Regions from separate parts of the Streptomyces sp. NPDC046465 genome, predicted to be linked through region 1. Evidence: riboswitches for the same ligand, from Rfam matches in the RefSeq annotation. Region 1 holds a riboswitch; each other region holds the start of a gene.
The links. Region 1 has a riboswitch for cobalamin ahead of metE (5-methyltetrahydropteroyltriglutamate--homocysteine S-methyltransferase). Riboswitches for the same ligand answer to the same signal wherever they lie in the genome.
Positions count from the first base shown of each region.

Region 1 (10,274 bases):
CACCCTCAGGGTCTTCGACCACGGCGAGGGACGGCCCGGCCGGCCCCCGGTGGTGCTGTGCCACGGCTTTCCGGAGCTGGCGTTCTCCTGGCGCCATCAGCTCTTCGCGCTGGCGGCGGCCGGGTACCGCGTCCTGGCCCCCGACATGCGGGGCTACGGCGGGAGCGGACGGCCTGAGGACGCCGACGCGTACGACATCCTGACGCTCTGCGGCGACTTGATCGCGGTCATCGACGACGTGGGCGCGGACGACGCGGTCTTCGTGGGACACGACTGGGGCGCCGCTGTGGTGTGGCAGCTCGCCCTGGCCCACCCGGAGCGGGTGCGCGCGGTGGCCGGGATGAGCGTGCCCGTGACGCCGCGGGCCCCGGTGGCGCCGGTGCCGATCCTGCGCGAGCGGCTCGGCGAGGACTTCTACATGGTGTGGTTCCAGGAGCCGGGCGTCGCGGACGCCGCTCTCCACCGGGACGTGCGCAGGACGCTCGTCACGAAGGAGATCTACTCCCCCGAGTGGGCCGACCGGACCGAGCGCGCCGACGGCGAGCTGTCGCCGCCCCCGTGGCTGGACGACGACGAACTCGCCTACTACGTGGACACGTTCGAGCGGACCGGCTTCACCGGCGGCCTCAACTACTACCGCAACCTGGACCGCAACTGGGTCCTCACCGAGCACCTGGCCGACCGTCGCGTCACGCAGCCCGCACTGTTCATCACCGGGTCCAAGGACGTCGTCGCGCAGTTCATGCCCGCGAAGGACCTCGACCGGATGCTGACTGATCAGCGCGGCAACATCGTGCTCGACGGCGCGGGCCACTGGATCCAGCAGCAGCGGCCCGACGCGGTGAACGCCGCTCTCCTGGAGTTCGTCTCCGGGGTCGGCTGATAGCATCCGCTGCCACCGGCACGTACGGAACCTATACGTACGGAAGCGACACGTACTGAATCGGTACGTACGGAATCGGTACGCACAGGTTCGACCTCCAGCGAATGGATCGCAGTGGCTGCCCAGGCCCCGGCCGCAGACGGCGGCCAGAAGCAACCGATCACGCCCCGCAGCGCCCGCGGCGTCAGGACGCGCAACGCCCTGATCGCCGCCGCCCGCGAGGTCTTCGAACGCGACGGGTATCTGGACGCCCGCATCACGGACATCTCCAAGGCGGCACACGTCGCCTCCGGGTCGTTCTACACGTATTTCAACAGCAAGGACGAGATCTTCCAGGCGCTGGTCGAGCAGGTGCAGGAGGAGATGCTCCACCCGCACCTGCGCGAGCGCACCGGCATCACCGATCCCCGTGAGCTCATCGACGCCTCGAACCGCGAATACCTGCGCGCGTACAAGAAGAACGCGCGCCTCATGGCGCTGTTCGAGCAAGTCGCCCAGGTAGACGAGCAGTTCATGGCGCTGCGCATCGAGCGCGGCAACGCCTTCGCCCGCCGCAACGCCAAACTCATCCGGACCCTGCAGGAGAGTGGCCAGGCCGACACGAGCCTGGACCCGCTGATCACCGCGCACGCCCTGTCCGTGATGGTGAGCCGCATGGCGTACATGGTGTTCGTGCTCGGGCAGCGCATTCCGTACGAGCGACTCGTCACGACGCTCAACACGATCTGGGAGAACGGCCTTCGGCTGACGGACCCCCCGGCCAGGACCTGAGAGCCTGTCCGGCCTGCTTGGCACACAGTTGGTAAGGGTTGTTGTGCACAAGGTCATTACTTCAGGGTGATCGTCATGAGACAGCCCACCGAACAACTCACCCGGCGTGGCGCGCATTTCACCCCTCTCCGCTCCGACGTCCGCCAGGCGGTGGAGGCCGATCTGTCCGAGCTCGTGCGGCTGCGGGCGCTGCTCTTCGAGACCCTCGGCGGGGAGTACTTCAACCCCTCGCCGGAGCAGGACGAATGGCGCCGCAACCTCACCTCGGTACTGCGGGACCGGCTGACGGCGGACTCCGCGCGCATCCTCGTCGTGGACGGTGAACACGGCCTCGCCGCCTGCGGCATCGGCTCCGTCGACCAATGGTTCCCCGGTCCGCACAACCCCAACGGACGGGTCGGCCATGTGATCGGCGTGGTCACCGACCCCGTGTACCGGCGGCGCGGCCACAGCCGGGCGATCATGCGGACACTTCTCGACTGGTTTCGCGCGCGTGAGGCCTCCCGCGTGGACCTGTACGCCTCCCCCGAGGGCGAACCGCTCTACCGGGACCTCGGCTTCGTCGACCATCCCGACCCGGCGCTGTACTGGCGCCCGTGAGCCCCGGGCTCTTCGTGGCCCACCCATCCATCAGCTAAAGGGATACCGGGCACCACGCCTCCACAGCATGATGAAAGGAGGCGTTACGGGGGTGCCGTCATGGCTGTTCGCTCTGGTTCAGGTGTCGTTCGGGTGCCGATGTGGGCTTATGCCGTCGTCGGGTTCGTGCTGGTGGTGGGGCTGTTCCTCGGGATACGAGGAGTGGCGTCACCCGGCGGCGGGGCACGGAGTGGCGGAGGTGGCTCGGGGTCCCTGGACGGGGGCACGGGGACGGACACCGGTGGCGGTGGAACGGGTACCGCGGGGGGCGGCGGGGGCTCGGGGGGCGGGACGACCAGCGGGTCGTCGGGTGAGGCCTCGGGTGGGTCCTCGGGCGGAACTTCAGCTGGGGCCTCGGGTGGGTCCTGGCAGACCGGCGGTGGAGACGGGGGCGAGGACGGTGACCGTGGCAGCGCCGGGGGCGGCGGGGGCGGCCACGGAGGCGGGAAGCCGCCCGGCTGGCTGCCGTGGGGGCCCAAGTCGCCCAACACGGACGAGGTGTTCGAGCCTGACAGCCTGTACGACCTACTGCAGAACGGCGAGTGCCGACAGGCCTACAACACCTCGGTCGACCCCGGCAGGCGGATCGACGACTCGGCGACTCCGCAGGCCTGGAAGACCATCGAAGGGCTCGCCGGGATCTGTAAGGCCGCGCAGGGCGAGACCGGCGGACTGGCCATTGCCGTCAAGGCCGAGGCGGGGCTGCGCTCAGCCGGGTACCGGCCGGGGAACACCGGGTACCTCTGCAAGGACGGGGACGCGTTCGCGGTCCTGCGACGTTTCGTCGCCTACTACCGTCAGCACCCCGGCGAGCGAGTGGTGCTGCGACCCGCCCCGACGGGTACGGCAGCCTGCGCCAGCGGGATCTCCGCCACGGACTCCACGTACACGCCGGGCTCGACCGCCTACTTCCAAGGCACCTGGCCGGACGCGCCGGCCACCGTGGAGCTGCGCGCACGGGAGCTGACGGATCCAGTCCCCCTGAAGCCCTTCGGCGACGAGGAGGACAAGGCGAGATGCTGCAAGGACGGATCGATCGCCGTGAACCTGCCGGGGCCTGACGACTTCGGCGGCCTGCGCCCGACGGTGATCGACGTGACGCTCGTGACGAAGAACGGAGCCAGGGTGGCCAGACGGGCGGCCTTCACCCTCGACTGGAGCGGCACAGCGCCATCTCCCTCGCGGTCGCCATCGCCGTCTTCCTTGTCGCGTTCACCCGGCTCCCCCGGCCCGGCGAACGCGTTCGCCCGATGAGCGAGCCCCCGGCCCCCGAACCGGAACCCGAACCGAGACCGGAGCCGGAACCGGAACCGGAGCCGGAGCCGGAACCCGGACCTGACCCGAGCCCCGACCCTCCACCCGACCCGGAACCCCAGCCGCCCCCACCCGCACCACCGCCTCCGCCTACGCCGCCCTCCGACCCCAGAGTCGGCTGGGTGGAGATCGTCGGCGCCATCGGATCCCTCGTCACCCTTCTCACCGCGGTCCTCTTCTACTTCGGCTGGGCGAGCACCGACGCCGAGACCAAGGCGCTGGGGCTGCGCGAGACCGTGTTCCACTTCTCCACCAGCGACTATCTGTTGCGCAGCGTCGGTGCTCTCTATCTCCCCGCCTGGCTGGCCGCGGGCATCGCGCTCGGCGTGCTCGGGCTGCTCCGCCGGGTGGCGGACGAAGCGGAGCGGCTCGCCCGCGCCGTGCGGGTGCTCCGGTTCGCCTGGGCCGTGCCCGTCGTCCTCGTGCCGCTGTATCCGCTCAGCCCGTGGCTGTTCGACCTGCTCCTCCCGCTCACCGCGATCGGCGGCTTCGCGCTCAACGCGTACCCCCGCACCCGCACACGCCGGGACCTGCGGCTATGGGGGCTCACGCTGTTCCTCTGCGTCCTGTCACTGTTCTGGGCCGTGTCGGCGTACGCGGCGATCGCGGGCCGCGGCCGCGCGGAACTGACCGAGCGGACCCTCCGGAGCGACTTCCCCGCCGTCGTCGTCTTCAGCGAGAAGGACTTGATGATCCGGGGCGGCGGCAGCTGCTTCCGGCGCGTCACCGACAAGGGAAGCCAGTACGCGTACGAGTACGCGGGCCTGCGCCTGTTCCACGTCTCCGGAGACCGGATCTTCCTCGTACCCCGCGACTGGTCGCCCGGGAACGGCACCCTCTACGTCCTCAAGGAGGGAGCGGCGCAGCGCGTCGATCTGCTCAGCGGGGCCGGTCGCCGGGAACAGGAGTGCCGGGGGTAGCCGACCGGCCGCCGGAGTGGCCTCCGGATCGGCGCGTCAGAGGTAGCCGTCGCGCCGCGGTGCCGGAGCGCCGCCGTCCGCCGGGGGAACCTACGGGTCGGCAGGGGGGTCGTCGGCTGCGGGTCCCGGCTCGGGCGATCCGGCGGGGCCGAGGGCTCCGGGGCGCGTCGAGCCCCGCAAGGGAACGCCGCCCGCGGAACGCCCGTACCGCCGCGTCCTCACCGGGAAGCGGCCGGTCGTCGTGCGCTTGCGGGGAACCGAGAGCCAGCAGGCGCTCTCTGAGGCTCCCCGACTGCCTCACCTCCCTCTGTCAACGAACCTCCCCCTGGGACGTATCGGGCCCCGGGCGACGCCTGCTGACCCAGAGCAGCAGGACCACCGAGCACACCGCGGCGAACGCACACCACGTCGAGATGTACTCCTGTCGCCACAGCACGACGGTCACCGCGGCCCCGACCGCCACCAGGACGCCGAAGAGGACCAGGCCGCGGTCGCCGGACAGGAGCAGGGAGCCGATGGTGGCGAGGAGGTAGCCGACGATGATCAGCTGCGCCTGCGGCAGTCCCAGGGAGTATCCGACGGTGTGCCCTCGGATCTCGGCCGTCACGGTGCGCGTCGCCAGTACGCAGGCGAGCGTCGCCGCCGTCGCGATGCCCGCCGCCAGCGGGACGAGCAGACGGCGACGGGCGCTCGGCGGCGCGGAGCACAGCACGGCCGCCGGTACCCACAGGGGAAGGAGCGGAAGCGCGATGACGGCCCAGGCGACGGTGGCGGGCCCGGTGCCGCCGTCGTGGTGCCAGACGGCGGCCTCGATGATCTGGTGGATGCCCAGGAGGAGCGGCAGCGCGGCCAGTGGCAGGTCACGGGGGCGCCGGGCCGCCAGGGTCACGGAGGCGACCCCCACGGCCGTGATGCCCGCGCCCGCGACGAGGTCGGCCGTCTCGCTCCAGCACATGGCAGCAACGGTACGGCCACCCCGGCCCGGGAGCGCGTCGGCCGACCCTTTCGGGGACCCCGGGCAGGCGCGCGCGCAGGACAAGACTCAGGACACGCCGGACCGTGCCTTTTCCCGCTCTCCACGTCGGCGAAGCACGAACATCACGTGTTCCACCTCACCATTTGAATGCTCAACGCGACGCGGTCCACCGGCGGGTGGCCCCGTATGGTGATCGGTACAGCTGGTTCGCCCCGTCCGCCAGGCGGGAGCGTCGCAAGAGGGAACCCGGTGTGAATCCGGGACTGCCCCGCAGCGGTGAGCGGGAACGACCGCCGTCACACGCACTGGGACCGGAGTCCGGTTCTGGGAAGCGACGGCCAGTAGGTGTCCGCCCGCCTTCTTCACGAAGGCGGTGGACGGGCCCGCGAGTCCGAAGACCTGCCCGCTGTCCGTGCGCGAACCATTCGTGCGCGGATATCTCGGTGACCTCGAGGGCGGGTCGGCGTACACACCAGACGGGCGACCGCGCCGACCACGCGATCCGGACCCGCCCGGTGCTGCCACCCTTCGCGCTCTCGTCCCGTCTCCGGGATCTCAGGGATTCGTCTCGCGAAGGAGATCTCCGTGACCACCAAGCCCGCAGCCGCGGCAGCACGGGCCACCGTGTACGGCTACCCCCGCCAGGGCCCCGACCGGGAGCTCAAGAAGGCGATCGAGGGTTACTGGAAGGGCCGCGTCAGCGCGGACGCCCTTCGGGACACCGCCGCCGAGCTCCGCCGCTCGAACTGGCGGGAACTCACCGACGCAGGCATCGGTGAAGTCCCGACCGGCGACTTCTCGTACTACGACCACGTCCTCGACACCAGCGTCATGGTCGGTGCCCTCCCCGAGCGGCACCGTTCCGCGGTCGACGCGGACGCGCTCGACGGCTACTTCGCGATGGCGCGCGGCACCCAGGATGTGGCGCCGCTGGAAATGACGAAGTGGTTCGACACCAACTACCACTATCTGGTGCCCGAGTTGGCCCCCGGAACGGTGTTCCGGGCCGACTCGAGGAAGCAGGTCGAGGAGTTCAAGGAGGCACGGGCTCTGGGTCTGACGGCGCGGCCCGTCCTCGTCGGCCCGGTCACGTACCTCCTGCTGGCCAAGCCCGCGCCCGGAGTGGCCGCCGACTTCGACCCGCTGACCCTCCTCGACCGTCTCCTGCCGGTTTACGCCGAGGTCCTCGCCGACCTGCGCGCGGCGGGCGCCGAATGGGTCCAGCTCGACGAGCCCGCGCTCGTCCAGGACCGCACGCCCGCCGAGCTCAACGCGGCCGAGCGCGCCTACCGTGACCTCGGCGCCCTCCCCGACCGGCCGAAGCTCCTCGTCGCCTCGTACTTCGACCGGCTCGGCGACGCCCTTCCGGTGCTCGCCAAGGCCCCGGTCGACGGTCTCGCCCTCGACTTCACCGACGCGGCCGCCGCCAACCTCGACGCGCTCGCGGCCGTCGGCGGGCTGCCCGGCAAGCGCCTTGTCGCGGGTGTCGTCAACGGACGCAACATCTGGGTCAACGACCTGGAGAAGTCCCTCACCACGCTCGGCACGCTGCTCGGTCTCGCCGACCGGGTCGACGTGGCCGCCTCCTGCTCCCTGCTCCACGTCCCCGTCGACGCGGCCCTCGAACGGGACATCGAGCCGCAGATCCTGCGCTGGCTGGCCTTCGCCCGCCAGAAGACCACCGAGATCGTCACCCTCGCCCGGGGCCTGGCGCAGGGCACCGACACGATCTCCACCCAACTCGCCGCGAACCGCGCCGATCTGGCCTCCCGGACCGGCTCCCCCATCACCCGCGACCCGGAGGTCCGCGCCCGCACCGGGGCCGTCACGGAGGCCGACGCCCGCCGCTCCCAGCCGTACCCCGAGCGTGCGTCGGCCCAGCGGACCGGCCTCGGCCTCCCGCTGCTGCCCACGACGACGATCGGCTCCTTCCCGCAGACCGGTGAACTGCGGGCCGCCCGCGCCGACCTGCGGGCCGGGCGGATCGACGGCGACGGGTACGAGGAGCGCATCAAGGCCGAGATCCAGGAAGTGATCTCCTTCCAGGAGAAGGCGGGCATCGACGTCCTGGTGCACGGCGAGCCCGAGCGCAACGACATGGTGCAGTACTTCGCCGAGCAGCTCACCGGGTACCTCGCCACCCAGCACGGCTGGGTCCAGTCGTACGGCACCCGCTATGTGCGCCCGCCGATCCTCGCGGGTGACATCTCGCGGCCGGAGCCGATGACGGTGCGCTGGACGACGTATGCCCAGTCCCTCACCGGCCGCCCCGTCAAGGGCATGCTCACCGGCCCCGTCACCATGCTGGCCTGGTCCTTCGTACGCGACGACCAGCCCCTCGGCGACACCGCCCGCCAGGTCGCCCTCGCCCTGCGCGACGAGGTCGTCGACCTGGAGACGGCCGGGACGTCGGTCATCCAGGTCGACGAGCCCGCCCTGCGCGAGACGCTGCCGCTGCGCGCCGCCGACCACCCCGCCTACCTGGCCTGGGCCACCGAGTCCTTCCGCCTCACCACGAGCGGGGTGCGTCCGGACACGCAGATCCATACGCACATGTGCTATGCCGAGTTCGGTGACATCGTCCAGGCCATCGACGACCTCGACGCCGACGTCATCAGCCTGGAGGCGGCCCGCTCACACATGCAGGTCGCCCGCGAACTCGCCGCCCACGGCTATCCGCGGGAGGCGGGTCCCGGCGTGTACGACATCCACTCCCCGCGGGTGCCGAGCGCCGACGAGGCCGCGGCCCTGTTGCGTACGGGGCTCGAGGCCATCCCCGCCGAACGGCTGTGGGTCAATCCGGACTGCGGCTTGAAGACGCGCGGCTGGCCCGAGACGCGTTCGTCCCTGGAGAACCTGGTCGCGGCGGCCAGGACGGTCCGCGAGGAGCTCGCCACGCCTTGACGGCACGGCACGCACCGCAGCCCCCTTGCTCGTCCTCGACTCCGGGGACGAGCAAGGGGGCTGATGCAGCGTCAGTTCACGGTCAGCTCCGCGATCCCCGGATGCTTCTTCGACTCCGCGTCCCCCCGCACCGTCACCCGTACGTACCGTGCGAGCCGTCCATCGGCCGTGGCGCCGGCCGCGCGGTGCCAGTGGCTGCCGTCGAGGGAGAGCTCCACGGCGTGCGTCACCGGCTCGGTGTCGGTCCAGGTGGGGGTGACCTTCTTGACGCGGACGGGCCTGGCGAGATCCGTCGTCAGATGGCCACGCGCACCGTCCGGGACCCAGGCCGTGGCCGTATTGCCGTCGACGGCGGCGCCCGCGTACATGCCGGGCTGCTGGGAGGAGGCCGTCGCTCCGGTGCAGCGCGCCGCGTTGGTGGTGGGCGTGAGGTCGGGGCGGCGGGTCTTGAGGACGGCCGGGGCGCCCTTGCTGACGATCTGCCGGCCCTGAGGGGTGTCGAGCGTCATCGGCTCGCCGTCGGTGAGGCGCACGGTGGTGCTGTGCGCGCCGATGGCGATGTCGTACGTACGGCCCTGCCAGGAAAGGCCGCGCAGCGTGACGCCACGGTCGAGCTGCGGGGGCAGCATCGGGTCGAGGTGGAGGCGGTCCTCGCGCATCCGCAGGCCGGTCAGGCCGTTGGTGAAGACCTGTAGGAAGCCGCCCTTGCCGGTGAGGAAGTCGTGCGCGGGCGAGCCCGACAGCGGGTCCGAGGCGCCCGCCTTGTCGCCGCGGGCCTCCGAGAACTGCGCGAAGGGGCCGCGCACGAACGGCTTGATGGAGCGCTCCAGATACGTGTACGCGGAGCAGCCCGGCTCACCGATCCCGGCGGCGTCGATGGCATGCACCGAGTCGGTCATGGCCGGGCCGTCGGGGTCGGTGCGCTGCGCGTAGTAGTCGAGGGTGCCGGCCGCGGCGCCCTCGGGCATCGGCCACTCCAGCGGGTACATCAGCAGGACCGTGTCGGCCTGCTTGATGGTGCCGCCGTCGTAACCGTCGTACTGCTGGAAGACCTTGCGCTTCTCGTCGTACGGGATCCGGATGCGGTCGGCGATCGACTTCCACTCGGCGGGGGCCCGCTCACCGAGCAGTCCGGCGGCGCGGGTGGCGTGGCGCAGGGCTGTGACGGCACCGGCGTTGGTGAAGACCGCGTCGTCGACGCCGTTGCTGTACTCGTCGGGTCCGGCCGTGTCCTTGATCGAGTAGCTGTCGTCCTTGTTGCGGCTGACGCGGCCCGCCCAGAACTCGGCGATGCCCTTCATCACCGGCCAGCCGCGCTCGCGCAGCCAGCGGGTGTCCTTGGTGGCGAGGTAGTACTGCCAGGTGGCCAGGGAGATGTCGGACTGGAGGTGGATCTGCGTGCGGCAGTGCGGCGGGTCGACGCTGTGGCACTCCTCGGCCAGGTTGCCCGAACTCCCGCTGTTCCAGGGGTAGAAGAGGCCGCGGTAGCCGAGTTCCCGGGCGTTCTCGCGCGCCCCGGCGCGCGTACGGTAGCGGTAGTCGACGACGGACTTGGCGAGCTCGGGGCGGGTGGCGAGCAGCCCCGGATACATCCACGTCTCCGCGTCCCAGAAGACGAGGCCCGCATAGTTGTCGCTGGTCAGGCCCGCGGGGGCGATGCTGTTGGACGCGCCTTCACGGGTGCTGGAGAACAGCCCGTACTGCGCGGAGCGCACCCACGACTGCATGTCGCGCCGCCCGGCCACCTCGATGTCGCTGCGCCACAGCCGCGACCAGGCGGCGGTGTGGGAGCGCAGCAGCTTCTGCCAGCCGCGGTCGGCGGCGCGCCGTGAGGTGGCGGTGGCGTCCCGGCGCGGGGTGCGGGAGG
Region 1 covers NZ_JBEYZK010000005.1:168,795-179,068, reverse strand. Annotated here, with positions in the region: gene ABZ953_RS10040 (alpha/beta hydrolase) at 1-883, shown strand, start outside; gene ABZ953_RS10035 (TetR/AcrR family transcriptional regulator) at 998-1,654, shown strand; gene ABZ953_RS10030 (GNAT family N-acetyltransferase) at 1,730-2,254, shown strand; gene ABZ953_RS10025 (hypothetical protein) at 2,792-3,547, shown strand; gene ABZ953_RS10020 (hypothetical protein) at 3,730-4,527, shown strand; gene ABZ953_RS10015 (DUF6629 family protein) at 4,838-5,482, opposite strand; cobalamin riboswitch at 5,690-5,925, shown strand; gene metE (5-methyltetrahydropteroyltriglutamate--homocysteine S-methyltransferase) at 6,089-8,407, shown strand; gene ABZ953_RS10005 (glycosyl hydrolase family 65 protein) at 8,479-10,274, opposite strand, start outside.

Region 2 (10,274 bases), on a different contig from region 1:
GGACGCGTCGTCGCCGTCGTGGAGCCCGAGGTGGTGCGGGCGGCCGCCGTTCACGCCACGGGGGCTCCGCTGTCCGCGTTCTGGCGATTCGACGTGCTGCCGTTGTCGACGACCGAACTCAGCGGACGCTCCGGACGCTGGAACATCCGGCTCGGCGGGCCGCTCGGCGCCGCGTGACGCGCGCGGTTCAGCGGCCCTGGTCACGGTGGCGGGCCAGCAGCACGGCCACCGTGCACCGCACGCAGGCGGTCTGCGGGGCCGCCGGATCGCCGACGGCGCACCTTTCCGCCGGGCAGGCACCGACCAGTTCCTCCAGGTCGCGCAGGAGCCGCTCGGTCCGCTTGGCCTGCTGGGCGAGCACCCTCACCCGTGCGCTCTGCCCGCCGATCTGCCGACGGCTCGCGATCAGTTGCGCGTACTCCTCGGGGGTCAGCGCGACCGCCGCATGTCCGCCGAGGGTGATGTGGCGCGGCTCGGGGTGTCCGGGCACTCCGCTCCTCGATTCGTCGCCGTGCCGTGTCCCGGTCCTACCGATCCGCCGCGACCGACTTCCCGGACGTCGGCGCCGCGGGCTTCGGCAGCAGCAGGCGCTGCGCCAACTCCCCGAAGATCAGGCCGAAGGCGCACCACAGAGTCGCCTGCATGGCGAGGGCGGAGAGGCGGAAACGCCACAGCAGCGCGGCCGGGAAGTGCTCGGGAACGTCGTTGATCACCGGCAGGAACTCATAGGCCAGTCCGATGGCCACGGCGAAGCCGAGCACGGCCGCGACGGTCGCGTACCAGGCACCGAGCAGGGGCGCGAGCCGCTTGCCCAGCAGGGTCGCGGCGACCGCGAGGAGCACGCTGAGCACCATCATCAGCAGATACAGGGAGGTCCGCTTGCCGATGGTGTCGGGGTTGCCGACAGCGGGCGGGTTGGCCGGGTACTTCAGGAACGGCACGACGTAGACGGCGAGCAGCGCGCAGCCCGAAAGGAGCAGCGCCGTCGCCCGCGGGCCGAACCGGCCGACGCGGCCGAGGGCGAAGCTGTAGGCGAGCGCGGCGATTCCGCCGAAGGCGACCCCGTAGACGAGGACACCGGTGGCGAGGCCGGCCGTGGACTGCAGGCTCCGCGAGACGAGTTCGACCTCGTCGCCGTGCGAGTGGCCGGCGTGCGCCTCTTCGAAGCCGATGGCGGCGTCGACGTTCGGCTCACCGAGCCAGTAGGCGATGACGAGGGCGAGCACGCCGGCCCCAAGACCGGCGAGCATGCCTCGAACGAGCAGGTTGCGTACGGTTGTCGAGTTCATGAGCGGGCTTCGGTTCCCCCTGGTCAGTGGCAGGGGAAGCCGAGCAGATGGCGGGCGTCGTGCACCCACTCATGGACCTCCGCGCCGCTGAACACGGAGGTGGCGCCCTGTTCGGCGCCGACGAAGTACAGCAGGATCAGCATCAGGATCCCGAAGAAGACCGCCCACGGGGCGATCACCTTCAACGGCAGCTTGAGCGGTACGGCAGGTGCGTCGGCGGTCGGCTGAGCGACATGGTGCGCCATGGCGGTGCCTCCTTCGGGAGTTCGCGTCCCGTCTCGGTGGTGCGGAGGACGACAGCCACGGGTCTGACTCACGAGCGGTAGGGGTACCGCTCGCACACAGTGGCGCGACCGTGCCGGGCTCACACCGGCTTCCGTCGAGCTGTCGTCGATATCGCAGTGACGGTACCGCGTGGCGCGTTCATGGCCAAGGCCGGCCGACGACGGCGCACCGGGGAGGAGTGGACACGCATGCCGGAGCGCCGTTCGGGGCGGAGCCGCGCGGAAGGTCCCCGGAAAGCGTGATGTGGCGGTGGTGGATGGCCCAGCGGCGATTGGGGCCGGGGTCCGGGGCGGTAAACCTGCGGCTGCCTCAGGCAACACCGGTTCCGCCGCGAATGGACACGAATGGAGACGCCCCCATGGCAGCCAGGACAGTCCGGGCCACCCGCCGCACCCGTCTCGGCACACGCGTGCTCGCACTGGTCGCCACGGCGACGCTCGCCGTGAGCGCCCCCTCGTCCGCGAGCGCCCCGGCGCACGGGGACGGTGTCGCGCACCGGACCCCCTCGCCCTTCACCGGGCAGCTCGCGAGCCAGGGGCCGGTCCTCGCCGTGAAGTTCGACAACTCCCGGGCAGCACGGCCGCACACCGGTCTCGACCAGGCGGACATCGTCTACGTGGAGAAGGTCGAGGGCGGCATGAGCCGTCTGATGGGCGTGTACTCCAGCAGAGTGCCGGAGTCCGTCGGCCCGGTGCGCAGCGCGCGTGAGTCCGACACCGAACTCCTCCGCCAGTTCGGCCGGCCCGTGCTGGCCTACTCCGGGGTGCGCAGCGCCCTGCAGAAGGTGCTCAGGGAAGCCCCGCTGTACGCCCGCCCGCACGACCGCGTCCCGCGCGCCTACTTCCGTGACAGCGCCAGGACCGCCCCGCACGACCTCTTCGTACACCCGCGGGCGCTGCTGCGTTCGGCGCCGCAGGCCGGCCGTCCGACCGACATCGGCTTCCGCTTCGGCCCGGCTCCGGCGGGGGGCGCCCCCACCGGGAGCCGGACCGTCCGCTACTCCGGCGCCAGCCACACCTTCGACTGGTCGCCGCGGGAGCGCCGGTGGCTCGCCTCCTTCGACGGTGCCCCGGCGCTCAGTACGGCGGGGACCCGGCTCGGCGCTCCCACCGTCGTGATCCAGTACGTGAACATGCGCCCTTCGCGCTTCAAGGACGTCAACGGCGCGGTGACGCCGTACATCGAGACGGTCGGCAGCGGCCGGGCGCTGGTGCTGCGCGACGGCCAGAGCTATGCCACGCGCTGGAATCGCGCCGCGGCCACCGGGGGCACCGCGTTCACCCGCGCCAACGGCGAGCCGATGCCCTTCGCCCCGGGGCAGGTCTGGATGGTCTACGCGGACCACGGCTGAGACGCGTCCCTGTCGGGACCGGTGGGTGCCGGATCCGACCGGGCCGGAAAACCGGAAAAGAGACCGGGCGGGCCGGCCGAGGCACTCCCCATCAGAGAAGGGGTGCCCCGGCCGGCCCGCCCGTGCCGGACCGTCGTGTCTCACCTGCCCGCAGGGGCGAGCTCCCGGTCCGTCTCGGCGTCGGGTGCCCCGGTGTCACCGAGGTTCTTGTGCAGCTTCTCGCCCTCCACGTCCACGTTGGGCAGGAGCTTGTCCAGCCAGCGCGGCAGCCACCAGGCGGACTTGCCGAGCAGGGCGAGGACCGCGGGCACGATCGCCATGCGGACGACGAAGGCGTCGAAGAGGACGGCGATGGCCAGGCCGAAGCCCATCATCTTGATCATGTCGTCGTTCTCCATGATGAAGCCGGAGAAGACGCTGATCATGATGATCGCGGCCGCGGCCACGACCCGTCCGCCGTGGGTGAAGCCGGTCACGACCGACTCGCCGGGGCGCGCCCCGTGGACGTACGCCTCGCGCATCCGGGTCACGAGGAAGACCTCGTAGTCCATCGCCAGGCCGAAGACCACACCGATCATGAAGATCGGCATCATGCTCATGATCGGACCGGGCTGGTCGACGCCCACGATGTCCGCGAGCCAGCCCCACTGGAAGACCGCGACGACGGCGCCGAGCGCGGCGGCCACCGAGAGCAGGAAGCCGAGCGCCGCCTTGAGCGGGACCAGGATCGAGCGGAAGACCAGCATCAGGAGCAGGAACGCCAGGCCGACGACCAGTCCGAGGTAGGGCAGGAGGGCGTCGTCCAGGGTCTGCGAGAAGTCGATGGTCATCGCGGTCTGGCCGGTGACCAGGATCTCGGAACCGGTGTCGGACCCGAGGCCGTCGGCGGTCGAGCGGATCGACTTGACCAGTTCCTCGGTCTCGTGGTCGCTCGGCCCGGTCTTCGGGACGACGTTCATGATGGCGGTGTCGCCGGCCTTGTTGGACTGGGCCGGGGTCACGGCGGCGACTCCGTCGATCTTGCCGATCGAGTCGCCGACGGTCTTGGCGGCGGCCGCCACTCCGGAGTCCTTGCTGACGGTGACCATCAGCGGGCCGTTGAAGCCGGCGCCGAAGGACTCGGACAGCATGTCGTACGCCTTGCGCTGGGTGGTGTCCGGCGCCGACGTGCCCTCGTCGGGCAGGCCGAGTTCCAGGCTGGCGGCCGGGACGGCCACGGCTCCGAGGCCGAGGACGGCGACCACGAGCACGGAGAGCGGGTGGCGCAGCACGAACCGCGCCCAGCGGGTGCCGAGCTTCGGCTTGGCGTGCGGGTCGATGAGCGAACCCGCGGGCTTCTTGCGGTCCTTGCGGCGCAGCACCTTGCGGCCCGCGAAGCCGAGCAGCGCGGGGATCATGGTGAGCGCGATGAGGACGGCGATCACGACGGTGCCGGCCGCGGCCAGACCCATCTTGGTGAGGATCGGGATGTTGACGATCGCGAGGCCCGAGAGGGCGACGACAACGGTGAGACCGGCGAACACCACGGCGGAGCCCGCGGTTCCGGTGGCCCGGCCCGCCGCTTCCTCCGGGGTACGGCCCTCGGCTATCTCCGCTCGGTAGCGGGAGACGATGAAGAGGGCGTAGTCGATGCCGACGGCGAGGCCGATCATCATCGCGAGCGTGGAGGTCGTGGCCGAGAGGTCGAGGGTGCTGCCGAGCGCCGCGATGCCGGAGATGCCGATGCCGACGCCGATGAGCGCGGTAAGGAGCGGCATGCCCGCGGCGATCAGCGAGCCGAAGGTGAGGATCAGGACGACCGCGGAGATCGCGATGCCGATGAGCTCGGCGCTGCCGCCCATCTCCTGTTCGGCCATGACGGCGTCGCCGCCGGTCTCGACCGTGAAGCCAGCGTCACGGGTGGTGTCGGTCGACTTGGTCAGCGCGTCCCGGGCGTCGTCGGTGAGCTCGGTGGCGGGCACCTTGTAGGTGACCGACGTGTACGCGGTGGTGCCGTCCTTGCTGACGGACTTGGCCGCGTAGGGGTCGTCGACGCTCGACACCTGCGGGCCCTTGCCTATCGCGTCGACGAGCCTGTCGACCTCACTCTTGGGCTTTCCCTCGGTGAGCTTCTCGCCCTTGGGGGCACGGATCACGACACGCGCGCTCGCTCCGTCGGCACTGGCGTCGGGGAAGTGCTCCTCAAGGCGGTCGAAGGCCTTCTGCGACTCCGTACCCGGCATCGAGAAGGAGTCTTCGGGCGGGGCTGGAGCGGCCGAGGAGGCGAAAATGGCCCCCGCCAGCGCCACCACCCACAGCAGCGCCACGTAGCGGCGTCGCCGGAAGGCGAAGCGGCCTAGTTTGTACAGGAACGTAGCCACGGCGAAGGGGACTCCCGTCGAGTCAGGTGCGGACGACCCTCTGCCGGTGCGATCGGCGCACGTCAGCGGGTCCAGCAGGAATAGCTCCATCCTCACCGCCGATCGAGGGGAACAAGTCCGCCTGCGAGCCGGACTATCGACCCACGGCCGCTGTACTGCGCCGCGCGCGGAGTCATCCCCTGGGAGGAGAGCCGATCTCCCTTTCTCAACCACAGGGTGCAGTCACGTGTCAACAACTTCTGCGTCATTGGCGCGGAACTTTCCGCTCCCCTTTTGCCGGGCCGTACCGCCGCCCATTTACCTGCATCGTTCACGCATTGACGCCGGTGCCGCGTGCGGGGATGCGCGCCAGGTGGCCTGTTTCCGCTGTCCGAGAGATCAGCGCCTGTGCGGGAAGCACCTTGTCCACGGCCTTGCCCGGCCTCCTGCCGGAGCTCGTTTCCGCGGACGGCGCTCCCCGACCACACTGGTGTCCATGGACTCCGAACAGATCGACGCCTACCTGCGGCGCATCGGCGCCGGGCGCCCCACCGCGCCCACCGGCCCGGCCCTGCACGACCTGCACGTCGCGCATCTGCGCAGCGTTCCCTTCGAGAACCTCTCGGTCCATCTCGGGGAGGACATCGAGCTCACCGACAAGGCTCTGGTGTCGAAGGTCGTTAAGGCGCGCCGGGGTGGCTTCTGCTACGAACTCAACGGTGCGTTCGCCGCGCTCCTCACGGCTCTCGGCTTCGACGTCACGCTGCTGCAGGCCCGGGTGTACGGGGACGAAGAGGTGCTCGGCATCCCCTACGACCACCTGGCGCTGCGCGTGCGCACCGAGGACGGCGGCGACTGGCTCGCCGACGTCGGTTTCGGTGCCCACAGTCTGCTGCCGCTGGCCTTCGGCGACCGGGGCGAGCAGGCCGACCCCGCGGGCACGTTCCGCATCACCCAGACGCCGGAAGGTGATCTGGAGGTCGCCCAGGACGGCAAGCGGCAGTACCTCGCCGAGCCGCGGCCCCGCGCGCTCGCCGATTTCAGGGGCGGCGCCTGGTACCACCGCACCTCGCCCGACTCCCACTTCACGCGGTCCCTGGTCTGCTCCCTGCTCACCGACGACGGACGCGTCACCCTCAGCGGCCGCACCCTGACCACCACCGCGGCGGACGGCGAGCGGCAGACCACCGAACTGGCCACGGAGGCCGAGGTGCTCGCGGCGTACGAGCAGTACTTCGGCATCGTGCTGGAACGCGAACCGCAGGTGCGGGACACGAACCCGTCGGCGCGTGGCGATGAGTTCCGGGCGGTATGACGGTCCACATAGGCAGACGCGAAGAGCGGACAGGACCGCCGCGTATGCGACAGGAGAGCGCCATGCCCAGGATCACGCCCAACCTCTGGTTCGACCTGCAGAGCGAGGAGGCCGCGCGGTTCTACGTCTCGGTCTTCCCGAACTCGGAGATCAAGAACGTCTCGTACTACGGAGAAGGCGCCCCGCGCCCGGCCGGAACCGTCCTCACCGTGGACTTCGTGCTCGACGGCCAGCCCTGCACGGCGATCAACGGCGGGCCGGAGTTCACCTTCAGCGAAGCCGTCTCCTTCCAGATCGGCTGCGCGGACCAGAAGGAGGTCGACCACTACTGGACGGCGCTCTCCGAGGGCGGCGAGGAGGGCCCCTGCGGGTGGCTGAAGGACAAGTACGGCCTGTCCTGGCAGGTCGTACCCGTCGTGCTCGGCGAGCTCATCGCCGATCCGGATCCCGGGCGGTCCCAGCGTGCCATGCAGGCGATGCTCGGCATGAAGAAGCTGGACATCGCCGCACTGCGGGCGGCAGCCGACGGCACGGAGTAGGGGCGGCGGGGCACCCCCTACACCTTCCGGGCCACCACCAGGCGCCAGTGAGGGCTGCCGTCGGCGCGGCGGCCGAACTCCTCAAGGGGGAGCAGCCGCACGTCGAACCCGGCGTCGGCGAGGTCCGCGCGCACACCGCCGAGCGGAAACGTCCGGTAGTACATGACGAACCGCGGGCGCCACAGCAGGTTGCGCACGCGCATCGCGCCGTCGAAGGCGTGCAGCCCCCAGTACCAGGGAGAGCCGAAGGGCCGCGGAGCGCCGATCGGGAACGCGAAGAGGCCGCCGGGGCGCAGCGCCCGGTGCACGCCGGCGAACAGGGCGGGGCGCTCGGCGGGCAGGAAGTGGCCGAACGCCCCGAAACTGACGGCCAGGTCGTACCCCTCGGCGAAGGGGAGGGCGCGGGCGTCGGCGCGGACCCGGTCGAGCACGGGGCCGCCCGGGCCGGGTTCGGGCACCGAGTCGGCCGCGGCGGTCAGCATCCCCGCGCTGAAGTCCACACCGGTGATCCGTTCCCGGCAGAGCGGCAGCAGCGCTTCGGTTCCCGCGCCGGTCCCGCAGCACACGTCGAGGCCCGCGTCGAAGGGGCCGAGGGGCTTCAGCGCGTCGGCCGTCGCCGCCAGAAACCGGCCAGGCGTGCGAAAGGGGGTCCGGTCGAACTTCGGGGCGAGCAGGTCGTACCCGTGCTCGATGGACGAGAACGCCTGAACGGCGAGCTCACGCAGCGTGGGACCCTGGGAGGAGAACATCGGCTCCAGAGTAGTCAGCGGGCGGCCGCGCGGGCCGACGCCGGGGTGGTGTCGTGGCCGGATAGCGCCACGAGGTCTATCGGGGGCGGTGCGGGTCCGGTAGAGGTTCACCCCTGCCCCAGACCCGTTCCTCGCTCCCGGAGGTGCTCCATGGCCACAGACCGGCACAGGACAAGGACCGCATCGGGCAAGACCCGATTCGACGACATCTACGACCAGCCGGACCCGCGCACCTACTTCCGCACGCTGGCGCCGTACGAGTACGAGATCCCGCAGCACGCGCAGGCGGTCTTCCGCCGCACCCGCGACCTGCGCGCCCGGCTCGCCGACGGCGAAGGTCCCGTGACGGTCCTCGACCTGTGCTGCTCGTACGGCATCAACGCGGCGCTGCTCAACCACGAACTCACCCTCGCCGACCTGTACGCGCACTACACCTCCGACGAGGCCGCCGCGCTCACACCGGACGAACTCATCGAGCGCGACAAGGAGTTCTACGCCTCGCGGCGGCGCCCCGACGCCACCCCGGTGATCGGCCTGGACACGGCGGCCAACGCCACCCGCTACGCGCTGGACGCGGGGCTGCTCGACGAGGCGTATGCCGAGAACCTGGAGCGGCATCCGCCCAGCGACGGGCTGCGCCGCGCGGTCGCCCGCACAGGTCTGATCACGGTCACCGGCGGGATCGGCTACATCTCGCACCGTACGTTCGACGCGCTGCTCGACTCCGCGCGGCAGCCGGTGTGGGTGAGCGCGTTCGTGCTGCGGACGGTGCCCTACCGCCGTATCGCCGACACCCTGACCGCGCACGGCCTCACCACCGTGACGGACTCCTCGCGCACCTATGTGCAGCGGCTCTTCACCAGTCCCGAGGAGCGTCGCGACGCCGTCCGGCAGGTGATTCTCGCCGGTGAGGATCCCACCGGGTACGAGTCGGACGGGCGCTATCACACCCGGCTGCACGAGTCGCGGCCGCGCACGGACTGAGCCAAGGTCGCCCGCGAGCTCCCGGCCGCCCCGGAGCCGCCGGTCCGCCGACGGTTCCGGGGGCTCGACCTGAGGACATGTACGGGCATATCGTGAAAGCAGTGATCGGCTCGGACCTTTGGGGGTCGCGCCATGGTCGAGGAACTGCTGACAGCCGGCGCCGCGGCCGCCTCGGGCTGTCTGCTGTACACGATGGCCGCGGCACGCGTGATCAAGCAGTACGAGCGCGGTGTGGTGTTCCGTCTGGGCCGTCTCTCCGGCCAGGTGCGCGGCCCCGGTTTCACGATGGTGATCCCCGGATTCGACCGGCTGCGCAAGGTCAACATGCAGATCGTGACGATGCCCGTGCCCGCGCAGGACGGCATCACCCGGGACAACGTCACGGTCCGGGTGGACGCGGTCATCTACTTCAAGGTGGTCGACGCGGCCAACGCCGTCGTGGAGGTGGAGGACTACCGGTTCGCGGTCTCGCAGATGGCGCAGACGTCGCTGCGCTCCATCATCGGCAAGAGCGATCTGGACGACCTGCTGTCCAACCGCGAAAAGCTCAACCAGGGCCTTGAGCTGATGATCGACTCCCCGGCCATCGGCTGGGGCGTGCAGATCGACCGCGTCGAGATCAAGGACGTCTCCCTGCCCGAGACGATGAAGCGCTCCATGGCCCGCCAGGCCGAGGCCGACCGCGAGCGACGGGCCCGCGTCATCAACGCCGACGCCGAACTCCAGGCCTCCAAGAAGCTCGCCGAGGCCGCCCACGAGATGTCCGAGGAGCCCGCGGCGCTCCAACTCCGGCTCCTGCAGACCGTGGTGGCCGTCGCCGCCGAGAAGAACTCCACCCTCGTCCTGCCCTTCCCCGTGGAACTCCTCCGCTTCCTGGAACGGGCGTCAGAGCGTCAGGGCGAAGCCCGTCCCCGGGACGCCGCTCAGCCGCACCTCGCCGACCGGCACGAAGCCGGTGCGGACGAGCACGGCCCGTGAGACCGGGTTGTCGTTCGTCACCGAGGCGCGCAGTCCGGTCAGCCCGTACGAGGTGACGGCGAGGTCGCAGATCCGCCGGACGGCCCAGGTGGCGAGCCCCTGCCCCGCGGCCTTCTCCGCGATCCGGTAACCGAGCTCCGCGCGGCCGTCCACCAGGTCGAGCAGGTTGATCCGCCCGACGATCTCTCCTCCGTCGGCCACCAGCACGTGGAAGCGGCAGACACCCGCGGCCTGCTCGTCGAGAAGGGCACGCAGGCGCGCCTCGAAGTCGCGGAAGAAGGCGTCGCCGCGGTCGGGGACCGATGCGGCGAAGTAGGCGCGGTTCGTCTCCTCGAAGGCGCGCAGGGCGGGCGCGTGATCGGGGTGCAGAAGCTGCAGCTCGGGACGGGGCATGGGGGCGGGCATACGAGAGCCTGGACCTGGTGCGGACATAAGGGAACCTTAC
Region 2 covers NZ_JBEYZK010000020.1:13,841-24,114, forward strand. Annotated here, with positions in the region: gene ABZ953_RS28595 (histidine phosphatase family protein) at 1-177, shown strand, start outside; gene ABZ953_RS28600 (hypothetical protein) at 188-490, opposite strand; gene ABZ953_RS28605 (CbtA family protein) at 528-1,289, opposite strand; gene ABZ953_RS28610 (CbtB-domain containing protein) at 1,313-1,534, opposite strand; cobalamin riboswitch at 1,571-1,713, opposite strand; gene ABZ953_RS28615 (DUF3048 domain-containing protein) at 1,933-2,925, shown strand; gene ABZ953_RS28620 (MMPL family transporter) at 3,066-5,285, opposite strand; gene ABZ953_RS28625 (arylamine N-acetyltransferase) at 5,761-6,579, shown strand; gene ABZ953_RS28630 (VOC family protein) at 6,642-7,118, shown strand; gene ABZ953_RS28635 (class I SAM-dependent methyltransferase) at 7,136-7,867, opposite strand; gene ABZ953_RS28640 (hypothetical protein) at 8,018-8,851, shown strand; gene ABZ953_RS28645 (slipin family protein) at 8,984-9,829, shown strand; gene ABZ953_RS28650 (GNAT family protein) at 9,737-10,222, opposite strand.
Region 2: it holds a riboswitch for cobalamin, as region 1 does, so the genes downstream of both, ABZ953_RS28610 (CbtB-domain containing protein) here and metE (5-methyltetrahydropteroyltriglutamate--homocysteine S-methyltransferase) in region 1, are expected to answer to the same signal.

Region 3 (10,274 bases), on a different contig from region 1:
CTCGCCGGGGTGCAGGGCGGTGCCGGGCGCCGCCTGCGGGGCGGCTGAGGTCGTCCGCGTCGGGCAGCGGCCCGCCGCGGGCCTCATCGGCGAGCGCCGTCCGCAGGTCGGTGGCAAGGCGGTCCTCGTCGGCGCCGGAGAAGTACTCCGTGTCCACGCCGAAGCCCTCCGCGACGCGGTGCAGCTTCCCTGGGCGTAGATCCTGCGTACGGGAATCCGCTCGGGCACCACGCACCTCCTGGCCGTCCAGGCACCGGTCCCGGTGAATCTAACATCCGCACAATTCGCATAATCCGCAGAACCCGCCGCTCCTTCGAGGAGGTCGCCCACGTGCTCTGGTACGGCGAACTCCCTGACGGCGCCCAGCTTTCGTACGACGGCCCGGGCCGGCGCCCGCTTCCGTGAGCGCCATGCGGCCCTGGGAGACTGCCCTCATGAGTACGGAACAGCGCGCGATCCTCGTCATCGGCATCGGGGCGGGCGACCCCGACCACCTGACCCTCCAGGCGGTGAAGGCGATCCGCCGCGCCGACGTCTTCTTCATCGTCGGCAAGGGTCCCCACAAGGCGTCCCTGACGGATCTGCGTCACCAGATGATCGAGGAGCACGCGCCGGGTCCGTACCGCGTGGTGGAGGTCGAGGACCCGAGCCGAGACCGGCGGCCGATGGACCGGTCCGATTACACCGCGGCCGTTCTGGACTGGCGTGAGCGGCGCGGGGAGATCTTCGAGCGCGCCATGCGCCAGGAGATGACGGCCGGTGAGACGGGGGCCTTTCTCGTCTGGGGCGATCCCTCCCTGTACGACAGCACGCTCGGCATCCTCGGCGAGATCGAGGACCGCGGCGCGCTCCACGTCACCGTCGAGGTGATCCCCGGCATCACCAGCGTCGCCACACTGACCGCCCGGCACCGCATCCCGCTGAACCAGGTGGGACATCCGGTGCACATCACCCCGGCCAGGCGCCTCGCCGACGTGGGCCAGAACGACGACGGCGACATCGTCGTCATGCTCGACGCACACGAGTCGTTCACCCAGGTCGAGGGCGCGGACGTGTGGATCTACTGGGGTGCCTATCTGGGCACTCCCGACGAACTGCTCATCGCGGGGCCGCTGCGCGAGGTGTCCGACCGCATCCGGCGGGTCCGGGCGGAAGCCAGGGAGCGGCACGGCTGGATCATGGACACGTATCTGCTGCGGATCAAGGGCTGAGACCGGTCGGCCGACCCTCCGCATGCCTACGCACCCACCGTGCTCCGCACGAAGCGCCGAAGGTGCGCACGCACGGCGCCGGGCCGTTCCAGCCAGGGTTCGTGCCCGGCGCCCTCGATCCGCGTCAGCGGAACACCGAGCCGGAGCGCGAGTGAAGCCAGTGACGACACAGGGCGCGGATCGTCGGCTCCACCGAGAAGCTCCGTTCGCGCGGGCAGGCGCGTGGACAGTGCGTCGAGATGCTCGTCGAGGGGGTCCGCGCGTCCTTCCCTGCCGAGGTCACGGTTCATCGCCCAGTTGACCGGACGGCGGCGCCGGGCGCCCCGCGCGGCCCAGGCCCAGCCGCGTTCGGGGTCGGCGTGGTCGGTGTACCAGGCCAGTGTGAGGGTGTTTCAGGCAGAACCGGCTGGCCAGGTCGGTGCCGTAGGAGTGCCCGATCAACACGGCGTCGGGCGCGTTCCACGCGTCGAGCAGCCCGGCGAGGTCGTCGACATGCCGCGCCAGGGAATGGCGGCCCTCCCACGGGGACCGGCCGGTGCCACGCTGGTCGTACCGGTACACGGGTGCGAGGTCCGCGACCATGGGGGCGATCTCACCCAGATAGTCCGGCAGCCCCGGACCGCCGTGGAGCATGACCACGGGCGTCCGCCGTGCCGTGCCCCGCAGCGCCGCCCAGTGCAATCGCGTCCCGTCGCTCATCGGTGCGAGGCCCTGGGTCTCCATCGATGTCACCGCGCAAACCTACCGGGAAGTTCCCCGCATACGGCCTCTGAACAGGGGCGTACGCGGTGGTATACGCGCTCGCGTGTGACACCCCCACACCCACGGCGCAAGTTGTCAGCAGATCAATTGCGCACTAATGTCACCACGCCTTGGTGCACGGGAAATCCGGTGTGATGCCGGTGCGGCCCTCGCCACTGTGATCGGGAAGTCCGGCTCCAGCCCTCGCGGCAGCCACTGGGTACTCACGTACCCGGGAAGGCGGAGTCCGGTCGGTACGACCCGTCAGCCAGGAGACCGGCCAAGGCGCGTTGTCCATCCACGAGGTGCTGGAGAGGGTCTGCCGAGCCATGCACATAGCCGAGGGTTTCCTCCCGCCGGCGCACGCGATCGCCTGGGGCGTAGCGTCCGCGCCGTTCGTCGTCCACGGAGTCCGCTCCCTGACCCGTGAGGTCAAGGAGCACCCGGAGAGCACGCTGCTCCTCGGCGCCTCCGGGGCCTTCACATTCGTCCTGTCCGCACTGAAGATCCCGTCCGTCACGGGCAGTTGCTCGCACCCGACGGGCACCGGGCTCGGAGCGATCCTGTTCCGGCCGCCCATCATGACGGTGCTCGGCACCATCACCCTGCTCTTCCAGGCCCTGCTGCTCGCCCACGGCGGGCTCACCACCCTGGGTGCCAACGTGTTCTCGATGGCGATCGTCGGGCCCTGGGCGGGATACGCGGTCTACCGGCTCCTCAAGCGGTACGACGTGCCGCTCATGGTCGCCGTGTTCTTCGGGGCGTTCGTCGCCGACCTGTCCACCTACTGCGTCACCAGCGTCCAGCTGGCACTGGCGTTCCCCGACCCCAGCAGCGGATTCCTGGGCGCCCTGGGCAAGTTCGGCGGCATCTTCGCCGTCACCCAGATCCCGCTCGCGGTCAGCGAAGGACTGCTCACCGTCCTGGTGATGCGGTTGCTCGTGCAGTCCAGCAAGGGCGAGCTCACCCGGCTCGGCGTGCTGCTGCAAGGCAAGCGGACCGTGTCGACGGCCAAGACGGAGACGGGGGCCAACGCCTGATGAGCCGGAACGCGAAGATCAACATTCTGCTGCTCGTGGTCGTCGCCGCACTCGCGGTACTGCCCCTGGCACTCGGGCTCGGCGACGACAAGGAGGAGCCGTTCGCGGGCGCCGACGCGCAGGCCGAGACGGCGATCACCGAGATCGAGCCGGACTACAAGCCGTGGTTCTCGCCTTTGTACGAACCCCCTTCCGGGGAGGTCGAGTCGGCGCTCTTCGCCCTCCAGGCGGCCCTGGGCGCGGGCGTGCTCGCGTACTACTTCGGGCTGCGCAAGGGACGCCGTCAGGGCGCGGAGCAGCTCATCGAGCAGGGCGAGCGGCCCGAGACCGAGCAGGTCTGACCCGACCGTGCTGCCCATCGACGCGGCGGCGCACAGCAGCCGCTGGCGCCGCCGACACCCCGTGGACAAAGCCGTTCTCGGGCTCGGCCTCACCGTCCTGGCCATCTCGCTGCCGCCCTGGCCTGGCGCCGCCCTGGTGCTCCTCGCGGCGCTCGTCCTGCTGGTCGGGCCCGCGGGCGTGCCGCCCCGCAAGCTGTGGCGCGCCTACCGGGTGCCGCTCGGCTTCTGCGTCACGAGCGCCCTGACCCTGCTCGTCCAACTCGGCGCCCCCGACGGGTTCGTGACGCTCGCCGACGGCGGCCCGGCGCGCGCCGGCGGCCTGCTCCTGCGGACCTCCGCCGCCTCGCTCGGCGTGCTCCTGTTCGCCTTCACCACGCCGATGTCGGACCTGCTGCCGCGGCTCGTGAAGGCGGGCGTGCCCGCACCCGTCGTGGACGTCGCACTCGTCACGTACCGGATGAGCTTCCTGCTCCTGGACTCCATGAGCCGGATCCGCCAGGCGCAGGCCGCCCGGCTCGGCCACACCACCCGCGCCGCCACCTGGCGCTCCCTCGCCGGTCTCGGCGCCACCGCGTTCGTGCGGGCCTTCGACCGGGCGAGCCGGCTGCAGGCCGGACTCGCCGGACGCGGCTACGACGGCACGCTGCGGGTCCTCGTGCCCGACGCGCGGATCTCGCGGCGCTTCGTGGCCGCGGCGGCGGTACTGCTCGCGGGCCTCGTGGCCCTCACCCTCGTACTGGAAAGGTTCCTTCCATGACCGAGCCCGTGGTCGGTCTGCGCGCCGCGTCCTACGCCTACGAGGACGGTCCCACCGTCCTCGAGGACCTGGACTTCGACGTCGTCGCGGGCCGCGCCCTCGCCTTGCTCGGACGCAACGGCAGCGGCAAGACCACCCTCATGCGGCTGCTCAGCGGCGGACTGCGCCCCGCCGCGGGCCGTCTGACGGTCGAGGGGGTCCCCGTGACGTACGACCGCAAGGGCCTGACCCGGCTGCGCACCACCGTGCAGCTGGTCGTCCAGGACCCGGACGACCAGCTGTTCGCCGCCTCCGTCGAGCAGGACGTGTCCTTCGGGCCGCTGAACCTCGGCCTGCCCGACGCCGAGGTCCGGGCACGGGTGGCCGAGGCGCTCGCCGCACTCGACATCACGGCGCTTGCCGACCGCCCCACCCACCTGCTCTCCTACGGCCAGCGCAAACGGACCGCCATCGCCGGGGCCGTGGCGATGCGCCCGCGCGTCCTCGTCCTCGACGAGCCGACCGCGGGACTCGACCCCGACGGCCAGGAGCGCCTCCTCGCCACGCTCCAGGGGTTGCGGGACGGCGGGACGACCGTGGTCATGGCGACCCACGACGTGGACCTGGCCCTGCGCTGGGCCGACGACGCGGCACTGCTCACCCCCGCCGGGGTGCGGACCGGGCCGGTCGCCGGGATGCTGGGCAGGCGGGACCTGCTGGCGCAGGCCGGGCTCCACCTGCCGTGGGGGATCGCCGTCGGGGAGCTCCTGCGGACGCACGGCCTGCCGGTCGGTACGGGCGAAGGGCCGCGCACCGCAGAGGAGTTGGCCGCCCTGGTGACCGGGTCGGCTCAGCAGTGGCGGTACACGTAGCCTTCCTCGCCCGCGGGCCGCACGTCGCGGTCGCGCAGCGTGATGGACAGGTCCTTGCCCCAGGTGCGGCAGGCGGCGTCGAAGTCCTTCCGCACGTACTCGATGTCGAAGACCTTCCCGCCGTACGCGGATGCGAAGTCGGGGCACTCCTTGTAGTGGGCGCACTCCTCGGTCACGGCGAAGTCGAAGCCGATGTACTTGCGCCGGTCCAGCAGGTCGGTGGTGTTCTTCTGCGCGATGGCCAGGCCCTGGTCGTGCGCCCGCCGGGCGAGGAGCCGGGCGAAGGCCGCCGCGTCGTCGGGGGTGAGGAGGTCGTCGGAGCGCTCGTAGGAGTCGAGGTTGTCGGGCTCCACCGCGTCGAAGCCCGCCTCCGCGCAGCTGTCGATCCACTTGCCGACGATCTCGGCGAGGGCCGCACGCTTCTTCGCCGTCGAGATGTCGAGCAGCGGCTCGTTCCAGTCCTCGTCGACGACCGGGTCCCCCTCGTCGTCACGCAGCACGAGAGTGGGGTGCTCGCGCTCCCACCAGCGGGTCGCCTTCTTGCCCGGCTGGGCCTGGAAGGCGTTGACGTAACAGATGTTGTAGCGGCCGGGGGCGGGCTCGGCGGTGCGGTCGCGCGAGACGGCGCGCACCTTCGACGGGGGCGTGTACGGGCCGCCGAGCTGGTAGTCGAACGTCGCGTCGACGGGCGGCTGCCGGACATCGCCCCCGGCGCGCTCGTGTCGCTCGGGGCGGTCGGCGTCGCCGGAGCCACCGGAGTCGCCGGTGGAACATCCGGCGAGGAGGGCGAGGAGCACCGCGCCGCCCAGGCCGATCCGCACGGAATGCCGTGCGCCTGCCCGTGCCCGTGCCCGGGTGGTCGGCACGGGATGGGTCTCATCGGCCTGCGCGGAGCGGTTCTTGCTGGTAAGCCACTTGATCACGGTCACCCGACCAGGATCGCAGCTCGCGCCCGAGGCACATGCGGCGGGCGGCAGGTCGGGCCAGGGGGACCGGTTCAGGTCAGGTCAGGCCGGGTCAGGTCAGGTTCAGCGTCCTGGCCGTCTGTTCCGCCATGCCCGCCTCACCGGCGGCGTTGGGGTGCACGGGGACGAAGTTCGTGCCGAACAGGACGGGTTCGATCCAGCGTTGGCCCGCCGGGCGGCACGCGTCGTGCGCGTCGGACGCGGCACCCATGTCGACATACGTGGCACCGGTCTCCGCGGCGGCCCGCCGCGCCGCCCCGTTCAAGTGGGCCTGCAGATCGCGGAGGTAGGGGACGTCGCCCTCCGCGAGGGGCATCTTGAGGAAGCAGCCCGGCACGGACTTCGCCGGGGTGATCCACGGGTAGCCGAGGATCGCGACCTTCGCCTTCGGTGATCTGTTCTTGATCTGGTTCAGGGACGCCTTGATCGCCGGGTACGTCTTCGACTCGACCTCGTCCTTGAAGGTGTCCCCGTACCGGTCCTTGCAGGGACTGCCCTTGCCGCCCGAGAGGATGCCCGCGCTGCCGCAGGCCAGGATCGAGCTGATGAACGTGTTGTTGTCGTTGCCGCCGATGGTGAGCGTCACCAGCTGCGTGTCGCTCTTGAGGGCGTCGAACTGCGGGGCGACGCCCGGGTACTGGGCCGTGGTGAAGTGCGTGGTCTGCGCGCCTCCGCAGGTCACGTCGGTGAGCTTCGCGCGAAGCGAGGCGGCGAGGAGATGCGGGTAGTTCCTCGACGTACGGGCGCAGAGGAGGGGCGCCCCGGGGTCGAGGGGGAGCACGCCCGAACCGGCGCTGTAGCTGTCGCCGAGGGCGACGTAGCGCAACGGCTCCGCGGTGTCGGCGGCGGCGGGTCCCGCGGCGAGGCCGAGCGCGGCGACTCCGGTGACGGCGGCGACGACCGCGACGGTGCGATGCGGCGTGGGCATGCGCATGGGGTTTCTCCTCCGGGCAGGGGGAAGCGAGGGTGGGGGCTGGCGAGGCTTCCAGAGGTGGGGCGTGTGCAACGTAGTGCAGAACGGGACCGTTCACTACGTGCGTGCATGCGCGTCCGCGCGCGATGGTTTGGCATCCGGGTGACAAGCCCGATGCGCCGGACAGGCCTCGACCCGGGCAGCGGTAGCGGCAGTGGAGGAGTGACTGCCGCTACCGGACTTCGCCTACGAGTGCCCCGTCACGCCGTCACTTCTCGAGAATGCCGCGGACGTCGTCCACGTTCCCGCGTCGGGCGGCGAGTTGCTTCTCGCGCTCCGCGAGGAAGGCCGAGCCGAGCTCCTCGCGCCGTTTCATGGCGACGTTCTCGCGGGCGTCGTTGAGGATGGTGCGCTCTTCCTCGTCGGTGTGGTGGGCGATGGCCTCGACGAGCTTCTCCAGCTTCTCGTCCCACTCGTCCGAGCCGACGTCCTCGACCCGGAGCAGTTCGAGGAGCGCCCTGTTGCCCTCCTCGTGCTCCTCCTCGCCGTGCTCGACCTCTTCGTCGTCGATGTTCTTGTACCGGCGCAGCGCGGGGTACACCTCGGCTTCCTCCGCCAGGGCGTGCGCGATCAGCAGGTCGGCGAACTCGCTGAGCGCGGCGGCCCGGTCGGCCTCCACGCTGCGCATGGCGCGGAAGAGGTCCTCCATCGTGCGGTGGTCCTGGAGGATCAGTTCGACGACGTCCTGCGTCGGGGGCATGGGATCCGCCTTTCCTGGGCCGCGGCGCGCAGCACCGCCCGGCCCGTCCGGTCTCGGGTTCAGGTAGCTGTGTACCCCGTGACCGGCGCTTACCCGTGGATCGACATTTCGGATGCGTATGGCCCAGAAGTGCGGGTACAGGAGAAAAACACCAGCGAAATTTCACATCGTGGAAGGAGTACGGCGTGCTCAGGCCCGACCCGGCGATTCTGGACGCACTGCTCAACACCTACTCGACCCTGCGAGCCCAGCAGGTCGCCGAGGACTCACCCGAGATCCGTCGCCGGCTGGACGACGTCTCGTACACGCTGTGCGTATCCACCGGCACGCGGACCGTGGAAGCCGCCGTCGCGGCCGCCACGGCCCAGCTGTCCGCACCGGCCCTCGACGACATGCCGGACCTGGCGGCCTGACCGCGGGGCCGCCGGGACCGCCGCCCCGGTTCGTTGCCCCGGTTCGCCGTGCCGCGCGCCCGTGCCTGCGCCACGCTGGAGAGTGCCGGAGCGCGAGAGCGCGTACGTACGCCGCAGTCCCGGAGGCCCGAGGTGTCGATGGAGCCCGTGGAGGCGCTGGAACGGATCGCCTTTCTGCTGGAGCGGGGCCGCGCGCCCACCTACCGGGTGCGCGCCTTCCGCACCGCGGCCGCCGTGGTCGCGGGGCTGGCCGAGGGCGAGGCCGCGGGCCGTGCCGCCGACGGCTCCCTGGAGTCCCTCAAGGGGATCGGGCCCAAGACCGCCGGTGTCGTCCGTGAGGCGCTGGCCGGTGGTGTGCCGGGCTATCTGGAGCGGCTCGAGGACGAGGCACGCACCCCGATCGCCGAGGGCGGCACCGCACTCAGGGCGCTGCTGCGCGGCGACTGCCATCTGCACTCCGACTGGTCGGACGGCGGCAGCCCCATCGAGGAGATGGGCCGGGCGGCACGGGCGATCGGCCACGAGTGGGCGGTGCTCACGGACCATTCGCCGCGACTGACCATCGCCCGCGGCCTGTCACCGGAACGGTTGCGCGAGCAGCTGGAGGTGGTGGCCGCGCTCAATGCGAGCTGGGCCCCCTTCCGGCTGCTCACCGGCATCGAGTGCGACATCCTCGACGACGGATCGCTCGACCAGGAGCCGGAACTGCTCGACCGCCTTGATGTGGTGGTCGTGTCCGTGCACTCCAAGCTGCGCATGGACGCGGCCGCGATGACGCGCCGCATGGTCGCCGCGGTCAGCGATCCGCGGGCCGACGTCCTCGGGCACTGCACCGGACGGCTGGTCGCGGGGCGGGGCAGGCCGGAGTCGCAGTTCGACGCGGACGAGGTGTTCGCCGCGTGCGCGGCCGCGGGCACGGCGGTGGAGATCAACAGCCGCCCCGAGCGGCTCGACCCGCCACGCCGACTGCTGAGCCGGGCGGTGGCGGCCGGGGTGCTGTTCGCCGTCGATACCGACGCCCATGCGCCCGGCCAGCTGGACTGGCAGGTCATCGGGTGCGCCAGGGCCGAGGAGTGCGGCGTCCCCGCCGAGCGGGTCGTGAACACCTGGCCGGCGGAGGAACTTCTGGCCTGGACGCGGAAGAGCCGGGCCCGGTCCGCGTCCTGAAGGGCCCGAAGACGACTCAGGTGGTGGCGTCTTCCAGCGCCGTCAGCACCCGGTCCGGGGTGAGCGGCAGTTCGCGCAGGCGCACCCCGATCGCGTGATGCACCGCGTTGCCGATGGCCGCCGCCGTCCCCACGATGCCGATCTCGCCGACGCCCTTGCTCCCCATCGGGTTGAGGTGGGCGTCGTCTTCGTCGACCCAGTGGGCCTCGATCACCGGCACGTCGGCGTGGGCCGGCACGTGGTAGGCGGCGAGGTCGGACTCCACGAAGTCCCCGAAGGCCGCATCCATCGTGCTGTGCTCGGTCAGCGCCATCCCAAGGCCCATGGTCATGCCGCCGATGAACTGCGAGCGGGCGGTACGGGAGTTGAGGATGTGTCCTGCGGCGTAGACCCCCAGGAGGCGACGCACCCGGACCTCGCCGGTCACCGTGTCGACGCCGACCTCGGCGAAGTGGGCGCCGAAGGAGTGCCGGGCGTAGTCGCTGTCGGCGTCGGCCGTGCCCGCCGTGTCGGCCGTGGCGCCGACGCCCTCCGTGGGCAGTGGCTGCCCCTGCTGACCGGCGAGCCGCTCGGCGAGGCGGGTACAGGCCTCGTGGACGGCCCAGCCCCAGGAGGCCGTCCCCATGGAGCCTCCGGCCAGCGGCGCCGCCGGAAGGTCGCTGCTCCCGATCTCGGCGCGCACCCGCTCCACCGGCACGCCGAGCGCGTCGGCGGCGACCTGGGCGAGCACGGTGCGCGCGCCCGTGCCGATGTCGGTGGCGTTGACCTGAACCACGAAACTGCCGTCGGGGTAGGCGTGGGCGGCGGCCCGGGAGGGCACGGCACTGGCCGGATACGTCGCCGAGGCGACGCCGGTGCCCACGAGGACGGGCCCTTCGCGGCGTGCGCGGGGTCGCGGGTCGCGCTCGGACCAGCCGAACCGACGGGCCCCGTCCCGCAGACATTCGGCGAGGTGGCGGCTGCTGAACGGCAGGGAGCTGTCGGGTTCCTTGTCGGTGTCGTTGCGCAGCCGCAGCTCGACGGGGTCGAGGCCGGCCGCCGCCGCGAGTTCGTCCATCGCCGACTCCAGCGCGTACATGCCGGGAGCCTCACCCGGCGCCCGCATCCAGGAGGGG
Region 3 covers NZ_JBEYZK010000020.1:3,045-13,318, reverse strand. Annotated here, with positions in the region: gene ABZ953_RS28590 (hypothetical protein) at 1-235, opposite strand, end outside; gene cobF (precorrin-6A synthase (deacetylating)) at 435-1,211, shown strand; gene ABZ953_RS28580 (hypothetical protein) at 1,238-1,501, opposite strand; gene ABZ953_RS28575 (alpha/beta fold hydrolase) at 1,491-1,934, opposite strand; cobalamin riboswitch at 2,068-2,252, shown strand; gene ABZ953_RS28570 (energy-coupling factor ABC transporter permease) at 2,282-2,992, shown strand; gene ABZ953_RS28565 (energy-coupling factor ABC transporter substrate-binding protein) at 2,992-3,333, shown strand; gene cbiQ (cobalt ECF transporter T component CbiQ) at 3,341-4,090, shown strand; gene ABZ953_RS28555 (ATP-binding cassette domain-containing protein) at 4,087-4,941, shown strand; gene ABZ953_RS28550 (endo alpha-1,4 polygalactosaminidase) at 4,920-5,762, opposite strand; gene ABZ953_RS28545 (SGNH/GDSL hydrolase family protein) at 5,959-6,840, opposite strand; gene ABZ953_RS28540 (hemerythrin domain-containing protein) at 7,088-7,579, opposite strand; gene ABZ953_RS28535 (DUF5133 domain-containing protein) at 7,765-7,992, shown strand; gene ABZ953_RS28530 (PHP domain-containing protein) at 8,131-9,159, shown strand; gene ABZ953_RS28525 (xanthine dehydrogenase family protein molybdopterin-binding subunit) at 9,176-10,274, opposite strand, start outside.
Region 3: it holds a riboswitch for cobalamin, as region 1 does, so the genes downstream of both, ABZ953_RS28570 (energy-coupling factor ABC transporter permease) here and metE (5-methyltetrahydropteroyltriglutamate--homocysteine S-methyltransferase) in region 1, are expected to answer to the same signal.